DNA from 2 places in the Deinococcus roseus genome. Region 1 is predicted to be linked to the other one. Evidence: a T-box and tRNA genes for the amino acid it is inferred to sense, from the RefSeq annotation. Region 1 holds a T-box; the other holds one or more tRNA genes.

Region 1 (11,026 bases):
GCCATCAGACCACCCAGGGACACGAATTCACCGAGGGTGCTGGGTTCGTAGTCCACCAGTTCGCGGCCTTTGGCCAGACGCATCAGGTTGCGGCCCGTGGTGCGGCCCTGCTGTCCAGCGTGCTGGGCAGTGGTGGGGACGGGTTTGCCTTCCTGGTTTTTGCCGAGGGCCATGTCGCCGACCACGAAGACTTCGGGGTATTCAGCGATGCGCAGGCTGGCATCTACAACAATGCGGTTGGCGGGACCACGCTGGAGTTTTTCGCCCTTCACGATGTCCTGGGCTTGAATGCCGCCGGTCCAGATGGTTTTGCCGGAAGGAATCACCTGGGGGTCCTGGCCTTCGGCCTGGATGGTCACGGTGTCTTCGGTGGCTTTCATGACGCGGTGGCCGGTCATGACCTTGATGTCGTAGTCCAGCAGGGTTTTCATGGCTTTGTTGCGCAGGTCGTCTTCCAGAACAGGCAGGATCTTGGGACCGGCTTCCACCAGGTAAATGGTGAGCTTGTCGGTGCCGAGCTGCTTGGAGAGGTAATCGGTGCGCTGGGCCACTTCGGTGGCAAGTTCCACCCCGGTGAGGCCCGCTCCGCCGATCACGATGTTGCGGCTTCCGGTGTAGGTGGGAAGGTGCGCTTTGTTGATCCAGGCGTAGATTTCTTCGGCGTCTTCCAGGCGCTTCAGTTCGCTGGCGTACTCAGCAAGGCCGGGAATGCGGTAGAAGTTGGTCACGCTGCCCAGACCGATCACCAGAGCGTCGTAAGAGAGGGTCTGGCCTTTGTCGGTGGTGACTTCTTTCTTGTCGAGGTCCACAGAGAGGACTTTGGCAAGCTCCAGGTCTACACCCGTGCCGCGCAACAGGGGCGCGATGGGCAGGGTCACCTGGGTGTTGTGAGCGGCTGCTTCATGCAGACGGGTCTCAAAGGTGTGGAAGGGGTTCTGCTCGATGAGCTTTACGTCTAAGCCCTCGGTGGGCTTCAGTTTGGTGGCAGTTGCAAGTCCCGCATAACCTGCACCTAGGATCAATGTCTTCATTCTCGCTCCTGTGAAACCGTTCACAAGGGGACGCACGGCATATGGCCCCTTGGGGAAGTACAGCCAGAGACGTGTGTCCCCGCTTCAGTGTCAAGTTTACACTATGCCATGTGACCTTGAGAACACTTTCAATACAGTCTTGTTTAGCGGAATCCCACTATCTCTCGGCAATCGCCACGTACTTGGCGGGTAACACTTCACCCAGGGTGGAATCGCGTTCCACGAGGTGAGGTGTAAAGCGGGCCTTTCTGGGAGGACCATCATAACCCGAGAGCCTTTCCAGCAGCATCTCTGCCGCACGGCGACCCATCACCTCGATGGGCTGGTGCACGGTGGTCAGTTTCATGTCCTGGGACCAGGGCTGGTCATCGAAACCAATCACCTTGATGTCCCGGCCCACCACCAGACCCCTGCGCCCGGCCTCCTCAATCAGGGAGCCTGCCAGCACGTCTGCAGCGGCAAAAACCGTGCAGGGAAAAACGGCCTCGTCCAGCAGTTTCTGGGCTGCCTGCACCCCACCCTGGTGGTGGAGTCCGCTGGGGTAATCCCGCACCAGTTGCACATTGCTGGAGGTGACCCCATCGTCGAAGCCCCGTTTGCGGTCCACGAAGACCTGGGACACAAAAACGCCTTCGGGATCGTCTTCCAGAGACATGGTGTAAGCAGGAAGACCCAGACGGCCTGCGTACTCACCGACCAGGTACCCCCCGTAATAGTTGTCCAGGAACACCGAATCATAGTGCTCAGATTCGTTGTCTACCAGCACCACCGGGTGTTCTGTGGGGAGGGCTCCATCCGGGAACAGCCGCCCCAGATCGTAGGTGCACATGATAATCCCATCGGCCTGATAGGCGATGCGGTTGCTGTTCAGGTAGCGCTCGATGCGGGCGCGGCCCAGCAGCGGAAAAATGGCCATGTCAAAACGGTTTTCATCCAGGCATTCCTCAATGGCATTGACCAGACGCACATAAAATTCCACGCTGACCATTGGCAGCATCACACTGACCGTGTAAGAACGCCCGCCAGCAATGCGTCTGGCGTGGGGGTTGGGTGCATAATTCAGGTCTTCAATGGCCGCCAGAACCTTGTCCCGGGTGCTTTTGCGAACGGATGGGTGGTTGTTCAGCACACGGCTTACGGTCCCTACGCCTACCCGGGCCTTCCGTGCGACATCCTGAATGGTGTGTTTGCTCATCAAGCACCAGCCTCTTCTGCCACTGTGACAACTTTAAGACGTTCTATGGAACGTTCCAACAGTGTGCTTGTTCACATGATATCGTTTTCAATCCACAAATCCATGACATTGTTGGCACAACTTTCCACATTCAAAACAGCAAAAACCGTTTTTGAAGTCCTGCATGGAATCTTTTCCAAATTGAATTTTATGCTGCAAGGACAGCAAAACCTTTCAAAATGACCCAAACTGACCTTTTCACTCAGAAAAGCTGAATCCCCGATCACAATTCTTTTTCGGCCTCCAGAAACCCACCCACAAAAGCCCGCAGGAAAAACTCTCTGGAGCGGATCAGATCGGTCACCCCGGCTTCCCCGGTGCGGTACATTTTCCCCAGCTGGTACAACGCCTCCAGATGACCGTGCTCCATGGCGCGCTCAAACCAGTACAGCGCTCTGGAAGGATGCCGGTTCACCGAGATTCCATTCAGGTAAGCCATGCCCATCTGAAACTCTGCTTCTGGATGCTCTTTTAAAGCCGCCTGCTTGATCCATTTGAAGCCCTGGTCCTCGTCTTTTGGCACCCCTCTGCCCAGAATGTGCAGTTTTCCCAGCCAGGTGAGGGCTTCCAGGTTGCCCTGCTCTGCCGCACGGGTGAACCAGGCCAGGGACTGCTTGATGCTTCTGAAGGTCCCACAGCCATAGAAACACAGCCATCCCATCTGACACTGCGCCAGGGCATGGCCTCTGGAAGCAGCCTCCCCCATCCAGTGAAACTCCTCGTAGAAGTCCTGTGGCACCCCTTTCCCCAGATGGTACAGCCTGCCCAGACGGTAAGCAGATTCCAGATGCCCCTTGCGGGCCGCAGCTTCATAACGCTTCGCAGCTTCTTTAAAATCCTGCTGCTCTTCTGCCTTGAGGGCAAATTTGAAAGCCTCATCTTCCCTGCTCTGGTTTTCCGTGGACGGTCTGCTTGCAGGCTGCAATTTACTCTGCACCCCAAAAATCTGCAGCAACTCAGAAGCCGTGGCAGGGCGTTTGGGAATGGACAGAGCCATGCATCTGCCCACCACCTGCCTGAGTTCTTCCGGGGTGTCCTGGGGCAGCTGTCTGACCAGATCCTCACTGTCCTGGTCCTCCCCAGACATCCTGACCAGCGCAGAAGGCGGAATTCTGCCTGTCAGCAGGTAAAACACCACCCCGCCCAGGGCATAAAAATCCGTGTGGCTGCCCAGGGTCATGCCCTTGCTGTATTGCTCTGGAGCAGAATACCCTTGGGTGACAATTCTGGAACTCTGGGCACCGTGCAGCACCGCAGACCCAAAATCAATCAGGACAGGACGCCCATCGGAAAGCAGAATGTTCTCGGGTTTGAGGTCGAGGTGCAAAAACCCCTGGCTGTGCACGTAATCCAGGGCATGCAGCAAATCCAGCAAAATGCTCTTGACCAGCCCAGGCGTCAAAATGCCCGAATGGTACACCGAAATCAGGTCTTTGCCTTCCACAAATTCCAGAAACAGGTAAGCGGTCCTGTTCAGGCGCTCCGCGGTGTAACACATGTTGATGGATTCATGCTTGAAGCGGGCCAGCACACGGGCCTCCTGAAGCACCTCATCAATGTCATATCCCTGAGGAAGCTCCACAGAACCATCCCGATTGCGCACAGAACCAGACGGGAAAAACTCCTTTAAAACCCCTTTTCGGCCTGTGTTGCGGTCTGTGGCCAGATAGGTGATGCCAAATCCACCACTGCCCAGCACCCGCTGCAAATCGTATTTCTCAATGCGTGGCAGGGTGTTTTCCAGTTGCGCGCCACAACTGATGCAAGTGACAGCATGGGGATCATTGGGGGTACCACACAAAGGGCAAATGTTCATGGCAATCTTTATTTACAGTACCTGATCTGTGTGAAAAGCAAGCTCTGGAGGAGCAGAAGGCAGAAGGCAGAAAGCAAAAAAGTTCTGCTTTCATTTTGAATTTCAATCTTCTGCAGACTCTGCAAACTCCAGCTCTGGATAGGCCTTTTGCAGTGCCTCCAGATACTTTTCCTGCAAAGCCGCCTGCAGCTTTTTGCGTTCTTTTCGGGTGGTTTTTCCGAGGGTCTGAATGCCCCCCAGATGGGCCGTCAACACCGCTTCGTGGCGCTCCCAGAGCTGTTTGAACCTGCGGGCCAAAGAAGAACTGAGTTTTTCCTGCTCCTGTGGCGTCAACGGAACCAGCACAGGCTGAAAATCCTCAATGAAGTTCCTGAGTTTGCGCTCCCGGTTTCTGGTGCGGGTCTGGCGGGCTTTTTCGGCGCGTTCACTGGCTTCAATGGCTTTTTCCAGCAGTTCGGCATAAGCCCCTGTGGTCTCGGCATCCTGCACCCGGGATTCCCGGTACAGCTTGACCCGGCCATACTTGCGGTTCCAGCGGTTTTCCCGGCTGTCGTCATGTTCTGGCAGGAGCTTTTGAATCATGGACGCCGTCCAGCCGCGCTGTTTCAATTCAAAGGTGGTCAAGAGTGGATCTTCAAAAAAATGCCCATCAGCATGTGCATCATCGTGGTCTCGGGACATGAAAACCTCCCATCGGGTTTCAGCCCAGTGTGCTGCAGATTGCAAGGGAAAACTGTTTGGGAAGGCACAAGATCCCCCCGCGCATCGCTTCGCTCTGCGGTCCCCCCGTCAGCGTTGGGGGGTTGGCGTACGACTCCATTGGATATCATCCCAGACAAAAAAAATCCCCCTTCGTTAAGGGGGACAGCCTGAAACGCAGGGACAGGCAGGGGGATCCAACAGAGGTATCACTCAAACTGGGCAATCACATCCGTCAGGCGGTCTTTCTGGGCAGAGAATTCCGCAACCCGGCGGCGTTCCTCTTCAATCACCTCCTGGGGAGCGTTGGCCACAAAGCCAGCGTTGTTCAGCTTGCCCTGGGCCTGCTTGATCTGTTTTTCAGTTTCCTGCAGGCGCTTCTTCTGGCGAACGATCCATTCGCCAATTTCCACGGTGCCTTCCACCGGGGCGCTCACGATCACGCCTGGGACCACCTGGCTGAGGACTTTGCCAGCGATGCTGTCCACCAGTTCAACGCGAGCAATGCCTTCCACCACGTAGGCGTTGGCTTTGATGGTGTCCAGGCCTTCACCGCTGATGCTGACCTGCACTTTGTCCTGGGGGGCCAGACCCAGTTCGTTTTTCAGGCTGCGGGCACTGGAAACGGCGCTGCGCAGGTAATCAAAAGCCTGTGTGGCTTCTGCATCAAAACGGGCAGGGTCAAATTTGGGCCAGGAGTGCACAGCAATCTGGCGTTTGTGGTCCAGTGCCTCGTAAATCTCTGAGGTGATGAAAGGCATAAAGGGGTGCAGCAATTTCAGGATGCCTTCCAGCACAAACTTGATGGTCTCCTGGGTTTGTTTGTTGCCGCTTCTGAGGGATGGCTTGGAGGCCTCGATGTACCAGTCACAGAATTCATCCCAGGTGAAGCTGTAGGCGAGGCGCACTGCAGCAGCAATGTCCATCTCGTCCAGGGCCAGGGTCACTTCTTTGACGGTTTCGTTGTATCTGGAGAGGATCCAGCGGTCTGCCAGGGTGAGGCCGGTGTCGGTTTGCTCGATCTCCGGGTTGTCCAGGTTCATCATCACAAAGCGGGAGGCGTTCCAGAGCTTGTTGGCGAAGACCTTGCCCTGCTCGAAACGGCGGTCATCGTGCTTGATGTCCTGCCCACCCGTGGCAAGGTAGGAGAAGGCGAATCGGCAGGCATCCACCCCGTATTTTGCAAAGAGCTCCAGAGGGTCAATGCCGTTGCCTTTGGATTTGGACATCTTCTGGCCCTTGGAATCCAGGTACAGACCGTGCAGGAGCACCTTGCTGAAGGGGGCTTTTCCGGTGAATTTGTACCCGGCCATCTGCATGCGGGCCACCCAGAAGAACAGGATGTCATAGCCCGTCACCAGCACCTGGGTGGGGTAAAACTTCTGGAAGTCCTCGTCTGCGGTGTCTGGCCAACCCAGCGTGGAGAAAGGCCACAGGTTGCTGCTGAACCAGGTGTCAAACACGTCCGGGTCGCGCCTCAAATTGAGGTGGGCATACTGGGGGTCCTGATCGCAATCCAGATCAGGGTGTTCCAGGGAAGGCACGTAAAGGTTGCCGTCTGCGTCATACCAGACGGGAATCTGATGGCCCCACCACAGCTGACGGGAAATGCACCAGTCGCGGATGTTTTCCAGCCAGTCTTTGTTCACTTTGGTGTAGCGCTCGGGGTAAAGGGTGATTTCCCCCTTGTCCAGGCCCTGCAGCACGGACTGGGCCATGCTTTCCATGCGCACGAACCACTGCTTGCTGATCATGGGCTCCACAGCAACGCCAGTGCGTTCTGCAATGCCCAGTGCAGTCTCGTGGTCTTTCTCCTCGATCAGGTCGCCATTTTCGGTGAGGTCTTTCACCACGGCTTTGCGGGCAGCAAAACGCTCTGTGCCCCGGTAGGTTTCCGGGACCAGATCGCTGGTCAGGTTGCCGTTCCAGTCAATCACACTGGGACGCTCCAGGTTGTGGCGCTCCCCGATCTCAAAGTCGGTGGGGTCATGGGCCGGGGTGATTTTCAGGGCACCCACCCCGAATTCCCGCTCCACGGCTTCATCGGCAATGATGGGGATGTAACGGTCGGTGAGGGGGATTCGGGCTTTTTTGCCCACCAGGTGCTGAAAACGTTCATCTTCGGGGTGCACGGCGATGGCCTGATCCGCAAAGATGGTTTCGGGACGCACGGTGGCAATGCGGATTTCTCCGGCTTCACCGTTGCTTGCTGCCAGGGTGCTGTCTTCCAGTTTGTAGGACAGCGTGTACATCTTCCCTTTCTTGACCTCGCGTTTCACCTCAAGGTCAGAGAGGGTGGTCTGTCCAACGGGATCCCAGTTGACGATGCGCTCTCCGCGGTAAGCCAGCCCTTCATGGAACAATTGAATGAACTGCTGGCGCACGGCCCTGGACAGCCCTTCATCCATGGTGAAACGCTCGCGGGTCCAGTCACAGGACACCCCCAGCGTTTTCAACTGGTTGACGATCTGGCCGCCAGACTGGGCTTTCCACTCCCAGACTTTCTCCAGGAATTTTTCGCGGCCCAGGTCAAAACGGTTGACGCCCTCCACTGCCAGTTGCTTGGTGACCACCCACTGGGTGGAAATTCCGGCGTGGTCGGTTCCGGGCAGGAACAGGGCTTCAAAACCCGCCATGCGCTTGTAACGGATCAGGGTGTCGATCAGGGTGTTGTCCAGCGCATGCCCCAGGTGCAAATTCCCGGTGACATTGGGTGGAGGAATCACGATGGTGAAGGGGGGTTTGCCGCTGGTGGCATCTGCGCGGAAAGGCTCATCGCCCCATTTGCTGACCCAGCGAGGCTCAATGGCTCTGGGATCGTAAGACTTGGACAGTTCTTTCATAAGACCTCCTGAAACAGCTCCGGGCACAAAACAAAAACGCCCCATCCGACAAGCGGACGAGACGTGGATTCACACATTCCCGCGGTACCACCGCAATTCCCCGACAAAACGGGGCACTTGAACAGCTGTTTCGGGCTGACCCGTGCAGGTCTACTGGTGCCCTTTGATCAGGCACGTTCTGCTGCAGGCTCCGGGGCGACCTTCCCCGAGTGGCTTCCCAACCCCTTTTCAGCTTCCGGGGTCTCTCTGTTGAGCGCCACCTCTCGGGTACTCTTCCCCATCAAGGCGTTTTAGAGTATAGCAAAAAGCCTCGTGCTGTACATCGGGTGGGTGGCTTAGACGGTCAGCTTTCAGCCGTCAGCCATCAGCAAATGATTTTCCTGGGCTTCTCTGGGCCAGGGTAGGGCTGGAGGGGCTGCTGGACAGGCGTCCCTGCATGATTTGCAGATTTTCCCGCAGGACAGACGTTTTCATGCTCACCGCTGACCGCTAAAAAATCACCTGCCTGCCCTTTGAAAGCACCCATCCATGTTTGTCTTTGTTGGTGCAGCTGAGGCCAGAACTCAGCGAGGTGCAAACAAAACCTGCTTTCTTCCAGGTTTTTCCATATTGCAAAACGGGATAATTGGGATTCATCACGGTGTCCCCATGGCAGATGCGCTGGGCTTTGCCTTTTAAGGACATCCCAAAAGCATTTCCCCAGTCCAATTCGCAGTCTTTTGGTCTGGGAGGCACCCTGGCTGTGATGGTGCCCAGATCACAACGCAGTTCACTGTCAAAGAGCATGCAGTGGATGTTGCCAGAAGGGGTCTGGAACCCTTGCAGGTTCTGGGCAAAAGAGCAGCCCAGCAAAGCCAGCATCAGCGACAGCAAAATTTTCATGTTTCACCTCTTGGGTTCAGTTGCAGACAGGAGTCCCTGCAATTCTTCCAGAGCATACAGGTCTGCAAGGCTGGTGATCTGTGTCACATCTGGGGATGGTGCAGGGTGTCCAAAACGGTTGAGCCAGATGGCACGGATGCCTGCTTTCTGGGCGGCCTCCACATCTTTTGCATGGTCGTCCCCGATCATCATGGCTTCGTGTGCAGCACAACCTGCACGTTCCAGGGCAATCTGGTAAATTCTGGGATCGGGCTTGCCAAATCCGAATTCACCGGACATCACCCACACATCAATGAAGTCGTAAATGCCCAGCGTCTGGAGCTTTTCGGTTTGCTCTTCTATGCTGTTGTTGGAAATCACTCCGATTTTCACTTTGCCCTTCAGGTCAGCAAGCAATTTTTCGGTGCCTTCCAGCAGGATGCGGGATTCCAGAAAAGTGGTGCGGTAATCGTCTTTCAGACGTTCTGCCAGGGTGCCGTTGGTGGTGCCACACTGTTCCAGCAAAATTTCAAAACGTTTTTTGCGGGCTTCGTGCAAAGTCATGAGCCTGGGAATGACATAAAGGTCATGCACCTCTTCCAGCACTTTTTTGTGCAGAGCGTGCATTTCTGGGAGGGGGCGGGTCTGGAACTCCGGGGTCTGGTGGTAAATGCGTTCAAATGCGGCCTGCATGCTGTTGTAATGGTCAAAGAGCGTGTCATCAATGTCAAAAAAGAGGGTCTTCAGCATGGCTCCACTAAAACACATGCCCATTTGCAACAGCAAAATCAGCATAGACTTCACAGCATCTCCATCAAAAGCACATCAAATCTTCATTTTTATTGCCCTTCACGTCATGTTTTCCAGATCATTTTTGTAATGATTTGCCCAAGAGCACTACAGTTTGATTTAAGTTTCTCACGCTATTCTGTAAACATGGATGCAATTTACATTATCCTTGGGGCTGCGCTGGCCGGACCCCTGCTGGTGGTGGGGTTCACTTCTCTCATGAACATGATCAAAGAACGCGCCATGCTCAAACGCGATCTGGACTGAAAAAAATCCAGTCCAGTGCCCGACCTTCTGACCTGGAAAGTCGGGGGGTTTTTTGTGGCATCTTGACCTCACTGTCGCGTTTCATTGAACAACAAGGTCCACTGCAGATCCACACAGAGCCAGTCATCTGCTGGTGTGCGCCTTTCCCAACCCTGAACCCTGTAAAGTGTTAGCGTGCTGACTTTAGCCCTTGACACCGCAACCCCTGACCTGAGCCTGGCCCTTCTGACTCCAGAAGGCACATTTTCTTATTGCGAAAGGCTGGAAAGGCTGCATGCCCAGCGCATTGCGCCCGAGGTACAAAACCTTTTTTCCACTGCAGGTTTGCCTTTCAAAGCAGACCGTCTGGTGGTTGGAGTGGGTCCGGGTTCCTACACCGGGGTCCGGGTGGCTGCCAGTTATGCTCTGGGGCTGGCCAGGGCCTGGGGAGCAGAAGTGCTGGGCCTCAGCACCCTGATGGCCATGGCCGCGTCTCATGAGGGAAAAATTGGGGTCACGCTGGATGCCCGCAGAGGCAATGTGTACGCTGCCCTCTATGAAATCAAAGCAGGTGAAATCCTGCAAACCCTGATCCCTGAGGGAAAATACCCTCTGGCTGATTTTGCAGCCCAGGTGGAGGCCGCTGGTGGACAGATCCTCTCTGATGCCAGGGTCTCTGGAGAAATGCTGGGGAAACTGGCAGATCAGCATGGCATCCAGGACTGGAAACTGCATTATTTGTGATTTCTGATTGCTGCAGAAAGTGAAAGGAGGACATGCCCTCCTTGTTTGCCTTCATGCTGTTGAAATCAACCCTGCAGATTCACATCAGATCCAGCCTGCAGATCCCTGCAGCTGGGTGGTGCGTGCGGGTCGCACCTGTCTGGGCACAAAATCGAAGTGCAAATTCTGGTGTTTTTTCAGCAGCAAGAGCAGCTGTTCAATTTGCGCGCTGTCTGGCCCACCGAGGGCAAAATGGCCCCTGTGCCCTTCCAGGCTGAGCAAGATGGTTTCGGTCAGGCTGGGGCAAAGGGTTTTGGAGTAGCCAGGGATGCTTTGAATGCGAATGGCTGGATTGAAAATGCTGGGATCGGTGACAATCACATCTGAACGGTCCCGGCTGATTCTGGGGTCCATGGCCCGCCCTCTGGAGGCATTGAGCACCATGGCGTTGTACTTGAGGTGTTCACTGCGGATCTGCAGGTTGCTGGTGTCGCCCAGCAGCACCAGCAAATCTGCTTCGCGCAATTTCATGGGGGTGGGCTCGGGATCCACTGTCACCTGATGGATGCCATGGATTTTCTGAATCACGGGCAGCAACGCAGAAGCCAGCACAACGTCCGACCCGACCAGGGTGATGGTGGGTTTTCTGGGGAGGTGCTTGAGCAGCCGTTCGATTTCCAGCACGATGCTGGCAGCCCGGTAAGCAGCGCCACTGGTGATGCTGATGTCTTTGCGAGACTGGAAAGCCTTCCCTGCACCACTCACTTCTGCAGTGAGTGCGCCC
Region 2 (11,026 bases), on a different contig from region 1:
AGACCGCTTTACTGTTGGGTGCCATTCTGCTCACCGCCACTGCTGGGGCTCGCACCTTTGATGAAATCAAGGCTGCAGGGACCATCAAGATTGCCACTGAAGGGGCATTCAAACCATTCAACTACTTTGTGGGCAAAAAACTCACTGGATTTGAAGTGGAACTGGGCGATGCCATCGCCAAGAAACTGGGCCTGAAAGTCCAGTGGGTCACCCAGCCTTTTGACTCCCTGATCATTGGGGTCACCCAGAACCGTTATGACTTTGCCATTGCCTCTCACGGCATCAATGAAGAGCGGGCCAAAGTGGTGGACTTCTCCGATCCCCACTACTGCACCGGGGGCCAGATTGTTTCCAAATCCCCCAACATCAAGACCGCTGCGCAACTGAATGGAAAACGTGTTGCTGTGCAGGTGGGCACCAGTTATCTGTCCAACGTGCAGAAAGTCAAAGGCGCGAAGGTCAAAACCTTCCCCAAAGACACGGACGCTGTGCAGGCCCTGATCTCTGGCACCGTTGATGCCTGGGTTTCTGACAAATTCGTGGTGCTGGATGCCCAGAAAGCCAATCCCAAAGTGAAATGGCAACTGGGTGATCTTCTGTTCCAGGAGAAAATCGCCATGGTGATCAACAAGGGCAACACCAGCGTCACTGAAGCCCTCAACGGTGCCCTGGCCGACATCCTCAAAGATGGAACCTACGCGAAGATCAGCAAGAAATACTTCGGTACGGACGTCAGTTGCAAATAAATCCCATGGGCAGGAGGTGAGGACTTCACCTCCTGCTTTCTTTGTGGTGCTATGAAAGAGAACTCGTCTTTAAACAACGTGTTGTGGATTCTTGGACTGGTCGTTGCTTTTCCCATTGCACTGGTTTTGATTGGTTATGGGGTCAAAACACTGCCTGGATTGCTGCACCTCAGTTATGCCCAGCAGTTTGCAGACAATGCTCAGATTTTTGTGGATGCCACCAAGACCACATTGCTGCTTACGGTGACTTCTGGTGTTCTGGGCATCTTTCTGGGAACCGTCACCGGGATTGCCAAACTCAGTGGTTTTGCTCCTTTCAGGTGGCTGGCTTCTTTTTATGTGTGGGTGTTTCGGGGCACCCCACTGATTGTGCAAATCCTCTTTGCTTTTAATGCTGTGCCCAGCATCGTGCCCAGCGTGGTGGATTTGCCGGATTTTGATTTTTATGCCCCGATGGTGGCCCTGGCCCTCAACCAGGGGGCCTACAATGCAGAAGTGATCCGGGCTTCCATTCAGGCCATTCCCAGAGGCCAGACCGAAGCGGCCCGTTCGCTGGGACTCAGTGGAATTCAGGCCATGTGGCTGGTGATTTTGCCCCAGGCTGTTCGGGTTTCGATTCCTCCACTGGTCAACAACATCGTGTCATTGTTGAAAGACACCTCACTTGCCACTGTGGTGGGCACCCTGGAACTTGCCAATGCCATTGATCGGTTCAAGAGCCAGACTTTCCTGGTGATTCCTTCTTATGTTACCTCTGCATCGATCTATCTGTTTCTGACCACCGTGATGACCCTCTTTACCAACGAACTGGAGCGGCGCTTCAAGACCAAATCCAGATGAAGTTTTCAGACAGGACCGCTCCAGAGGGGGCGGTTTTTGTTTTTCAAAACCTGTGCAGTGTTCTGACTTTTGCCTTCGGTCCTCTGCCCCTAAACTGTAGCCATGCTTCCCCCTCTAAATCCCAATCCCACGGAACCGCTGTACCGACAGGTCTATCAGGCTTTGCGGGAGGCCATTCTGTCAGGTGCCTTACCTGAGGGGAGCAAATTGCCCAGCAGCCGGGAATTTGCCAGAACCTGGGGGGTGGCCAGAAACACCGTTCTGGAAGCTTTTGAGCTGCTGGAAATCGAGGGTTTCATAGAGACCCGTCCGGCCAGTGGCACTTATGTGGCCCGCAGTGTCAATCCAGAACTGACGCTGGAAGTGCCTGCCCCACAACTGAAACTGACCGAATGGGCCATCCGTGCTTTGCAAACCCCGATCCGGCCTTCCTACAACCACATCGAGGTGGATTTCAGGCTGGGCAATGTGCCCAGTGAGTTTTTTCCTGCAGAAGCGTGGGCCAGGGCGCTCCGTGAGCGGGCCAAAGCCTTGCAGGGAGGTCTGGGTCAGTACGGTGATGAACTGGGACCGCTGGAAACCCGTGAAGCGATTTCCAGCTATCTGGCCCGTGAGCGTGGGGTCAAGGCCACAGCAGGCATGGTCATGCTCTCCAGTGGCTCTCAGGGCAGCCTGGATGCTCTTGCCAGGGTCTTTCTGGAACCAGGAAAAACCGTGGTGATGGAAGATCCGGGGTATCTGGGGGCCAGAAGGGTGTTTGAGGCTTCGGGTGCGGAGGTGATTTACCTTCCCGTCGATGCTGAAGGTCTGAATCCTGAACTTTTGCCCAGAAAAGCAGACCTGCTTTACATCACGCCTGCCCACCAGTTCCCCACAGGTGCAATCCTGCCTGCCTCCAGACGCCTGAAGATTCTGGACTGGGCCAGAACAGTCGGAGCCTGGATTCTGGAAGACGATTACAACTCGGAATTCCGGTTTGACACCCGCCCACTTTCTGCCATGCAGGGCCTCAATCCTGCACAGGTGATTTATGTGGGCACCTTCTCCAAGAGCCTGTCTCCTGCCCTCAGAAGTGGCTTTCTGGTGGCTCCTGCACCCATCATTGAGGTGCTGTCTGCCACCCGTTATCTCACAGACCGACAACCCCCGACGCTGGACAGCCTGGCCCTGGCGGATTTTCTGCACTCAGGTGGCTTTGCAAGGCACCTTAAAAAAGCACGGGCCATGGTGCTGGAGCGCTATGAAACTTTGCTGGCAGCCCTGAAAGAGCATTTTCCAGAGTGGACCATTCCGACCACGGGCGCAGGTCTGCACATCTGCGCTTTCCTCCCAGCAGACTGGACCGAGCAGCAACTCAGAGAAGCTTCTCTGCGCTCCGGGGTTGCTGTGGATTTTCTGAGCAGGTATGCCACCCAGGCCCACCACAGCGGGATCATCCTGAACTATGCCCATTTGAATCCCCAGCAAATTGAACAGGGCATCCGGCAATTGCGCGGTGCATTGTAAGCCACCTGCAGCATTTCTGGATGCAGGGTTCTGATTTACACTGCAGGCATCATGCTTTCCATTGACCTGCTGGACACCACCCTGCTTGAAGATGAAACGTACCCGGGCAGTCCTCGCCATCTGGTGCATCTGGAATTCACCTATGGTCGCAACGAGGACATCAACAAAAACCACAACAGCACGGACTTTTCAAACCTGATGGAGCTGTACTACACCAGCCTTTTCACAAACCTCAAAGAGGGTCAGCTGGATTTTGATTCACATGTTTATGGCTGGGCCGAGGGGCAGCATTTTGTGCAGGACCTGGGCCACAACCGCTACCGTTTTGAAGGCTGCTTTGAGGACACACCCGTGGTGCAGAGCATTCTGCAGGACCTGCACCATTACCAGTTGCACCAGCGGTATGTCAGAGCGTCCAGATTTACAGATGCAGGGCATTTCAGGCGTTTGCTCAATGCCCTGGTGGTGTTCTGGGCCTGAGGGTTCAGCAGGGTTCAGCAGGGTTCAGCAGGGTTCAGCAGGGTTCAGCAGGGTTCACGAATCCTGCTGCTCTGAATAATTCCGTTTGATGGGGGAGACATGGTAATTCTTGCTGGCGTGGTAATGCTGGGCCAGTTTGTCCTCCACGGTGACTTCCTGTGCAGTGTACAGGTAACCCAGCAGCTCGTTTTCATTGCTGTTGATGGGCTGCTTGCGCAGCAAGTATTCCTTGTAGCGGGTCCGCACATAACGGTACTCCCGGTCTGGCTCCCACTGGTTCTGGTCGGTGACGAAGTCCTCGCTGGAATAGAACGCACTGAGGGCAGGACGGCCCACTTCTGCAGCATCGAGCTTTTTGGCTTCCTCGTTCATCCAGGTGATCAGGTCATCCGGGTCTGTCACCATCACCGGGTTGGGCACAAAACGCAAGGCGCGTTCTGGCATGTAATAAGGCGGGTTGAGGAGGCCTGCCCGGTCCACCAGCAAGGTCAGGGTCAGCAGCACCGGTGTGAAGGTCAGGAACAGCACCAGGGCATCATTGACATGCACAAAACCAGACATGATGGGGGCCAGCAGAATGGGACCAAAGGCCACAGCCACCATCATGGAAAGGGCGTATTTGTGGTGATGGGGAAAACTGTTGAGAACCCCTTGCACCATCAGGAAAATGCAGATCCAGCCAATCAAACCCAGACCATAAAACATGTTCATGAAAAGCCCGCTGCCATCGGTCACCAGTTTTCCGGTGAACATCACCCCCAGGATGTTCAGACCGGCCAGCAAAGTGGTCATGGACATGGCTGCGTAGGTGATGGTGTGCATCTGCTCAGGGTGCTTGTGGTAGACGGACTGGAAGGTCTGCACCAGGGTCTGGGACACCCGTGCAATGAACTGGGGCAGGGCAATGAAAAACAGGGTCAGACAGGCTGCCCGGAGCGCTTCATTTCCTGCATGCTGGCTGATGAAAACCAGAAAGTTCATGAAGGCAAAAAGCACGTACAGGCTGGCAATGGTGTGGGTCTGGGTTGTGCCAGAACTGCGCACATAAAGCTGGGCGGCGTAACGGAGGGCGAGCATTCCAAGTGCACTGACCAACAGCAAGTGAAGGACCATACGCTCCTCTGTAGGGGAAAGAGAACACCCGATCTGGCAAAGGGACCTCACCCAACTGCCAGGGAAAGACCGGTTTCGGGATGCAACATCCCTTCAACCAACTTCTGCCGATAACAGCAGTTTACTCCCGTGTGAATCAGCATAAAAGATCATGCCTTACCAAAAACATACTTTGCTGGAAGAAGCGATCAGCAGCCTGTTTCAGCTTTGCTGAAATGGCAAAACCAGAGAACTTCAAGTCTCTGGTCTGAAAGTCAGGGGTTTGTTTTACTGCGGTGCGTAGAAGGGCTCAAGCTGAACCAGCCTGTTGTGCTCCATTTGCACGTTTTCCCGGATCAGGTCTTCCAGGGTGGTGTTGTACAGCACATCCCGAACGGCATCTTCTACACGTTTCCACAGGGTTTCGGTGGCACAGCTTCCGGTTTTGCTGCAGGAATCGGAATCTTCCAGGCAACTGACCGGAGCAAGGCTGCCTTCCATGGTCACCACCACATCCCAGGCCCGGATGTCTTTTGGGGCACGGGACAGCCTGTAGCCTCCATGGGCACCCCTCACGCTGCGGATGAAACCGGCACGGCGCAGGTTGGAGGCAATCTGCTCCAGGTAGTGCTGGCTGATGTCCTGCTTCTCTGCAACATCTTTGAGCGGAACCGCCTGGGCAGGGGTTTTGCCGATTTCAATCAGGGCACGCAGCCCGTACTGTGCTTTGGTCGAGATCCACATAATCTGATACCACCTTAAACCCGTAAAATCCGTGCGTCAAGTACGGGTTTTTTTGGGGAGAACCGCTGCCAGAATGAAAAACAGCGCCTGAGCGAGAATGATGGTCGAACCGGAAGGAACGTTGATCAGGTAGGAGGCCAGCAGTCCCACCACACTGGCGAGTGCGGCCAGTCCAGAAGACCACAGGGTCATCTGGTAGAGGGTGCTGCTGCGCAGCCGTGCCGAGGCGGCAGGGATCACCAGAAAGGACGCCACCATCACGATGCCGATCACCTTGACGCTCACCACCACTGTAACCGCAATGACCACGGATAAAAAGTAATTCAGTCCCCTTACGTTCACCCCATCTGAAGAGGCCAGTTCTGGATCGAAGGTGCTGTAAGCAAGGTGCTTCCAGGTTTTTGGAATCAGGGCCAGCGTGACCAGCAAAAGCACACCAATCACCACCAGATCTGTGGTCCCCACACTCAGGATGCTGCCAAACAGGTAACTGAAAGCATCTGCGGTGTAATCCTTCTTGAGGCCCAGAAACAGCACCCCCAGCGCCACCGAAACCGCAAAGAAAATCCCGATGGCGGTGTCTCCCTGCAACTCTGTCTTTTCACGCAGGAAGGTGATGCCCAGACTGACCAGCACGGTAAAGGGCAAAGCCACCCAGAGCGGTGTCCAGCCCAGCAGCAATCCCAGGGCCACCCCTCCAAAAGCCGCATGGGCCAGACCATCACCCAGAAAGCTCAGACCACGCTGCACAATGAAAACCCCGTAATACCCGCACATCAGCCCAATCACCACGCCTGCCATCAGAGCGCGCTGCAAAAAGGGCAGGGTCAGAAAATCCTGCAAGAGTTCCATTTACTGTTGCTCCATTTACAGGGTCCTCTTGTGGTCGTGTTTGCCGTGACCGTAAGCCCTGGACAGGCAATCCTCACACAGCGCTGCGGAGGGATGACCGCACCCGTAAAGCGTCCGGTTCATCACGATCACGTAAGAGGCATGGTAGCGGGCCACATCAAAATCGTGGGTGATCATGGCGATGGTGGCCCCGCTTTCCTTGCGATAAGCCTCCAGCATGTGGTACATGTCCTTTTCACCCAGAGCGTCAATCCCGGTGGCGGGTTCATCCAGCAGGATCAGCTCAGGCCTTCGAACCAGCGCACGGGCAAGGTAAACCCGCTGGAGTTCTCCTCCAGAAAGCCGCCCCAGTGCACGCTCTGCCAGCCTCTCTGCTCCCACCCTTTCCAGGGCTTCCAGGGCCAGTTTGCGTTCGGGTGCCCTCAGAGGACCAGGCCAGGCGCGCCGCACCCCGGACAGCACCAGTTCCACTGCCAGGGCGGGAAAGGAACGGTCAAAGGTTTTGATCTGGGGCACATAACCAATCTGGGTGGGGGTGCTTCCAGGAGGTTTTCCCAGCACCCTGACCTGCCCGCTTTCTGGCGTGACCAGACCCAGCAGGGTTTTCATGAAGGTGCTCTTGCCCGCACCATTGGGACCCACCACGGCCAGAAAAGACCCGCTGGGAATTTGCATTGTCAGGTTGTCCAGGGCCACAAAGTCGCCAAAACGCACACGGAGCCCCTGGGTTTCGATCGCCGCTTCCTGCATCAAGGAAACAGTGTACTCCCTGGCGGGTGCAGTGCATATGAATTGATACACACTTATCAAAAGAGTAAATTTGTGGGTTTGCTGGGTGGTTTTTCTGGTGGGGCAGAGGAGAAAGCTCTGGTCTGGCCGTTTGTTTTCTGCCTTCTGCTTTCTGCCTTCAGCCTTCTGCTGCTCCAGGGGTTGACGAACCAGAGCAGCTTTAATACAATACTTGAGCTTGCAACACGGGCAGTTAGCTCAGCGGTAGAGCGTCCGCCTTACAAGCGGAGGGTCGGGGGTTCAAATCCCTCACTGCCCACCAGAAAAACCCCTTCAGATTCTCCTGAAGGGGTTTTTGATTTGTTGGATCAATAGATTTCACCCAGTTCTCGAAGAATGGCATTGTCCCAGAAGTGATCCATATCATCCCAGTAGCTTTCCGGTTCTCTGAAGGGAAGGTCAGGTTCAAGCAGTTGAAATTCTTTTTTCATATCCTGATAAGAATACTTGGATTCTACAGTAGCGGCATCGAAGTATAAAGCCAAACAATACATGAAATTTTCAAGAGTTGTATTGATCAATTTTATTTTAGGACCATGGGCAATAGTATCGTCCATGAGCTGATATACCAGGTACACCTTGTCACTTTTGGGAAAACAGCCTATTCCTCGATGATCTCCTCCTGTAAACCGTATAAATTCTTTGTTGTGAATTGATAAAATTTGAAAATTGTCTGGATCTCTGAAATAGAGGCCCGAACTCAATAGATCAAGCACCTTGCTCCCAACAGGAAGGCCTGCTTTTGTTAAAAATTCCAGATTCTCTGAACCCAGCTTGCTGATTAAAGGATGATCAGTTCGCATTTGGACCAGGAGAGGATCCAAGATTTCCTGAATTTTTTGTATTTTTTGATCATTCATAGTTGTCTTTTTGCTTGATGGGATAAAACAACATCTGGCTCTGTTGCCTTACTTTTTGTCCTCATCCTCGAATTTCCCCTTGATGGAGTTGTTCTTGGTGGTTGCCACCACGTCGTTGGTGTCCAGGTTGTAGCGGATCACCTCTGCGGTCAGTTCTTCTTTGCCCTTGGTGGACCGGGCAGGATTCTGGGCGGTGCCTTTCAGGATCGCCACATTGTCCTTTTCGCTGTACTCGACCTCATCGGCGCTGCTGGTGCGTTCGCCGCTGGTCAGTTTGACGTTGCCCTTTAAAACGGTGGTGTCCTTGTCCACATCCACCACCAGTTTTTCACTGGTTCCGGTCAGTTTGCCGTCTTTCTGTTCGCGCTCGAAGGTGATGGGACCATCAATGTTGGCAAGGCCGTCTTTCTCGTCGTAGACCAGTTTGGCCCCGGAAAGCTGGGTTTTGCCCTTGGTGATTTTCAGGCCCCCTGCGGTGCTCTGGGGCTCCAGGGTGGGGCAGTCTCCATCGTCGTCCTCATTGGCTTTGCCAGAGGACATCTCCAGGTGCCCGTCCCCGCCTTCTTTCTTGTCCATCACAGCCAGTGGGGCCTTGATGCGGTTGTCGTCAATGGTGGCCACCACGGCTTCTTCCGAGGGATCATAGAAAATGCCCTTGGTGATGGGGTCCTGATCGCAGAAGATCGCCAGACCGGATTCGTCCGGGCCGCGCTTGCTCATGATGATCACTTTGTCTTTGCGTTCCAGCGTGAAAGTCGGCGCAGTGTCCTCTTCCTGGGCGAGGACCGCTGCACCGACAACAAACAGAAGCAGGGAGGTGAGGCGCTGGATGGGTTTCATGTCAGTTCACTTCCATGCTTCGGGTTTCTGGTATGTAAGAAAGCGAGAGGTCTTACAGATTACTTGAACTGGGCCTCGGAGAATTCCACGTTGCCTTTGAAGATGCGCACGGTGTTCTTCTCGGTGTTTTGCTCCAGCGTACCACCCGAAACGGTGGTCTTGTTCTTGGCGTTGTAGCTCTTGGCAGGAGAACCAATCACAATGGCGCGGTTGGCCTTGTCATCGTAGTACACGGTGGTTCCGGTGGTGGTGATGTCTCCATCCACGAGTTTGACGGTGCCTTTGACCAGCAGCAGTTTCTTGTTGTCGTTGGTCAGCACGCGGGCTTCGGTTCCGGTGATCACCAGTTTGTTGTCTTTGGCGTCTTTGGGGTTTTTGACCAGTTGGGCGTTGCCGGTCAGGATGCCCAGTTCTTTCTTCTCATCGAAGACCAGTTTGTCGCTGGTTCCGGTCTGGCGTCCGTTGACCAGGCTGACTTTGCCCGTGGAGGTGGAGATGTTGGTGTCCACATCGAAAGACATCTGGTTGGCCTTGACGTTCACAGGATCATCGCCGTCTTTTTCAGGGGCAAAGACGCTGGTGGCTGGGCCTTTCAGCACGCCCTGTCCGGTCTCCTCGGAGTAACTGAGGCTGGGGCCTTCTGCGGAGAGACGGCCACGGCTGACTTTCACGGTGTTGGTGAATTCAGCGGTTCTCAGGCCAGCGGCTTCGGTCATGGCTTTGCCCGAGGGGGCAGAGAACACAGCGTTCAGGCTGGTGATTTTCAGGTTGCTGACCTGGGCCTGCACGGGTTCTTTTTCGGTTCCGGTGAAGGTGTAGGGTCCGTTTCTGACATCCCCTTTGAAGGTCTCAGAAGCGAATTTCAGCAGTCTCTGTTCTTTGGTGTCTGCTGCCAGGGCAGTCACGCCCAGCAGGGCAACGGCAATCCATGCTCTTTTCATTTTTCATCCTCCGGTTTTTCTACGATTTCACCGTGCACGCATTTTTCAGGTGCGTCCAGATCGCTCACGAGTTTGGGTTTGGTCATCTGGGTTTCCGGTCCAAGGTCAAAAGGAGCGGTGATGGCATCTGCAGTCATGTCCGTGTTGGCGGCACGGTACTGCACACGCTGACCCGAGAAACCACTGGCCTGGTCAATCGTGACGTCTTTCTGGATTTTCAGTGTGGTGCACTGTTTAGGAATGTTAAGGACAGCTTCTTTCATGTGCAAGTTATCTGTCCGATCAATTTCAATTCCCGGTGCAGTGATGGTCATGTCCAGCGTGCCTTTGACCATGCGTTTCCCGCTCTGGGTGCCATTCAGAACGGACTTTCCCTCGATGGGATCGTACTGAATGGTGTTGCTCTGGAATTCCCATACGGCGTCAGGGTCCTGTTGCGGGTACAGCTTCATGCTGACCCCAATCAGTTTGACCCCCTGAGCGGCCTGTACAGCAGGACTGGGCAACAAAGCCAGAACCAGACCCAGCAACAACAACCCCAGGAATGCCCAGGAAGCATAGCGTAGCAAGATGTTTTGACCTCCGATAAGTAGTGTCCTTGATCAGGACATGAAAAGCGTGAAGTGCAGGTAAGGGTCTTTCACCGTAACCCCTGCCACAATGGTTTGTTAATGTGGGAGGCTGTTGTTTTCAAAATCGGCTCACTGGGTCAAAGTTTGACCTCACAATGCAGGAACAAAGAAAACATCCTTTTTTGCATGTTCTGTGCAGTTGCAGGATGTTTTTGACTTGATTTTACAGATTCATTTTCCCAGCAGCAGTTTCAGGAAGGCCTCGTCGCTCCAGTCTCCACCTTCTCCAAAGCGCACCACCACAACATGCTCGTCTGGCAGCAGGTAAAGGCGCTGGTTGAAGGCTCCAGCGGCCATCACCACATTTTGAGGGGCACTGGGGGCAATTTGCTGCTGGTCTTTGCCTGCTTTTGCCAGTTGCACAGGCACTTCATCGCCAGCATCCAGGGTGCCATTGAAAGGGACGTTCAGCCACCAGTTCAGGCCATAAGTGGAAAGTGCCTCGCTGCCCTGAAAGCATTTTTGCAGTTCTTGTGCAGGAAGAACCTGTTTCCCATGCCACTGTCCTTTTTGCAGGACCATCTGGCCAAAAGTGGCCCAGTCCCGTGCGGTCATGCTGGCACTGCCTGCCAGATTGGGGTTGCCTTTCTGGTCCCTTTGCCATGAAGCTTTCACCCCAAGGGGATCCAGGATGTGCTTTTGCAGGTATATGGCGGGATCCAGCCCGGTCTTGCGCTTGACCACCTCTCCAAAAACCGCCAGAT

Evidence for each region. A T-box is a leader RNA that pairs with one kind of tRNA and senses whether it is charged. The one in region 1 lies ahead of IEY52_RS04630 (valine--tRNA ligase), so its partner is inferred to be a tRNA-Val.
Region 2: it has a tRNA-Val gene. The T-box ahead of IEY52_RS04630 (valine--tRNA ligase) is inferred to sense a tRNA for this amino acid. The anticodon was not compared.

The regions. Positions count from the first base shown of each region.
Region 1 is NZ_BMOD01000002.1:338,794-349,819, forward strand. It holds gene IEY52_RS04610 (NAD(P)/FAD-dependent oxidoreductase) at 1-1,031, opposite strand, end outside; gene IEY52_RS04615 (LacI family DNA-binding transcriptional regulator) at 1,189-2,226, opposite strand; gene IEY52_RS04620 (protein kinase domain-containing protein) at 2,489-4,081, opposite strand; gene IEY52_RS04625 (hypothetical protein) at 4,184-4,762, opposite strand; gene IEY52_RS04630 (valine--tRNA ligase) at 4,990-7,623, opposite strand; T-box leader at 7,673-7,916, opposite strand; gene IEY52_RS04635 (DUF6636 domain-containing protein) at 8,113-8,505, opposite strand; gene IEY52_RS04640 (HAD family hydrolase) at 8,509-9,234, opposite strand; gene tsaB (tRNA (adenosine(37)-N6)-threonylcarbamoyltransferase complex dimerization subunit type 1 TsaB) at 9,715-10,263, shown strand; gene IEY52_RS04650 (hypothetical protein) at 10,348-11,026, opposite strand, start outside.
Region 2 is NZ_BMOD01000001.1:479,646-490,671, reverse strand. It holds gene IEY52_RS02295 (ABC transporter substrate-binding protein) at 1-746, shown strand, start outside; gene IEY52_RS02290 (amino acid ABC transporter permease) at 798-1,586, shown strand; gene pdxR (MocR-like pyridoxine biosynthesis transcription factor PdxR) at 1,689-3,092, shown strand; gene IEY52_RS02280 (hypothetical protein) at 3,144-3,572, shown strand; gene IEY52_RS02275 (nitrogen regulation protein NR(II)) at 3,627-4,685, opposite strand; gene IEY52_RS02270 (RrF2 family transcriptional regulator) at 4,953-5,408, opposite strand; gene IEY52_RS02265 (metal ABC transporter permease) at 5,445-6,260, opposite strand; gene IEY52_RS02260 (metal ABC transporter ATP-binding protein) at 6,276-7,010, opposite strand; tRNA gene IEY52_RS02255 (tRNA-Val) at 7,237-7,311, shown strand; gene IEY52_RS02250 (hypothetical protein) at 7,358-7,909, opposite strand; gene IEY52_RS02245 (LptA/OstA family protein) at 7,958-8,749, opposite strand; gene IEY52_RS02240 (LptA/OstA family protein) at 8,809-9,690, opposite strand; gene IEY52_RS02235 (hypothetical protein) at 9,687-10,259, opposite strand; gene IEY52_RS02230 (serine hydrolase domain-containing protein) at 10,494-11,026, opposite strand, start outside.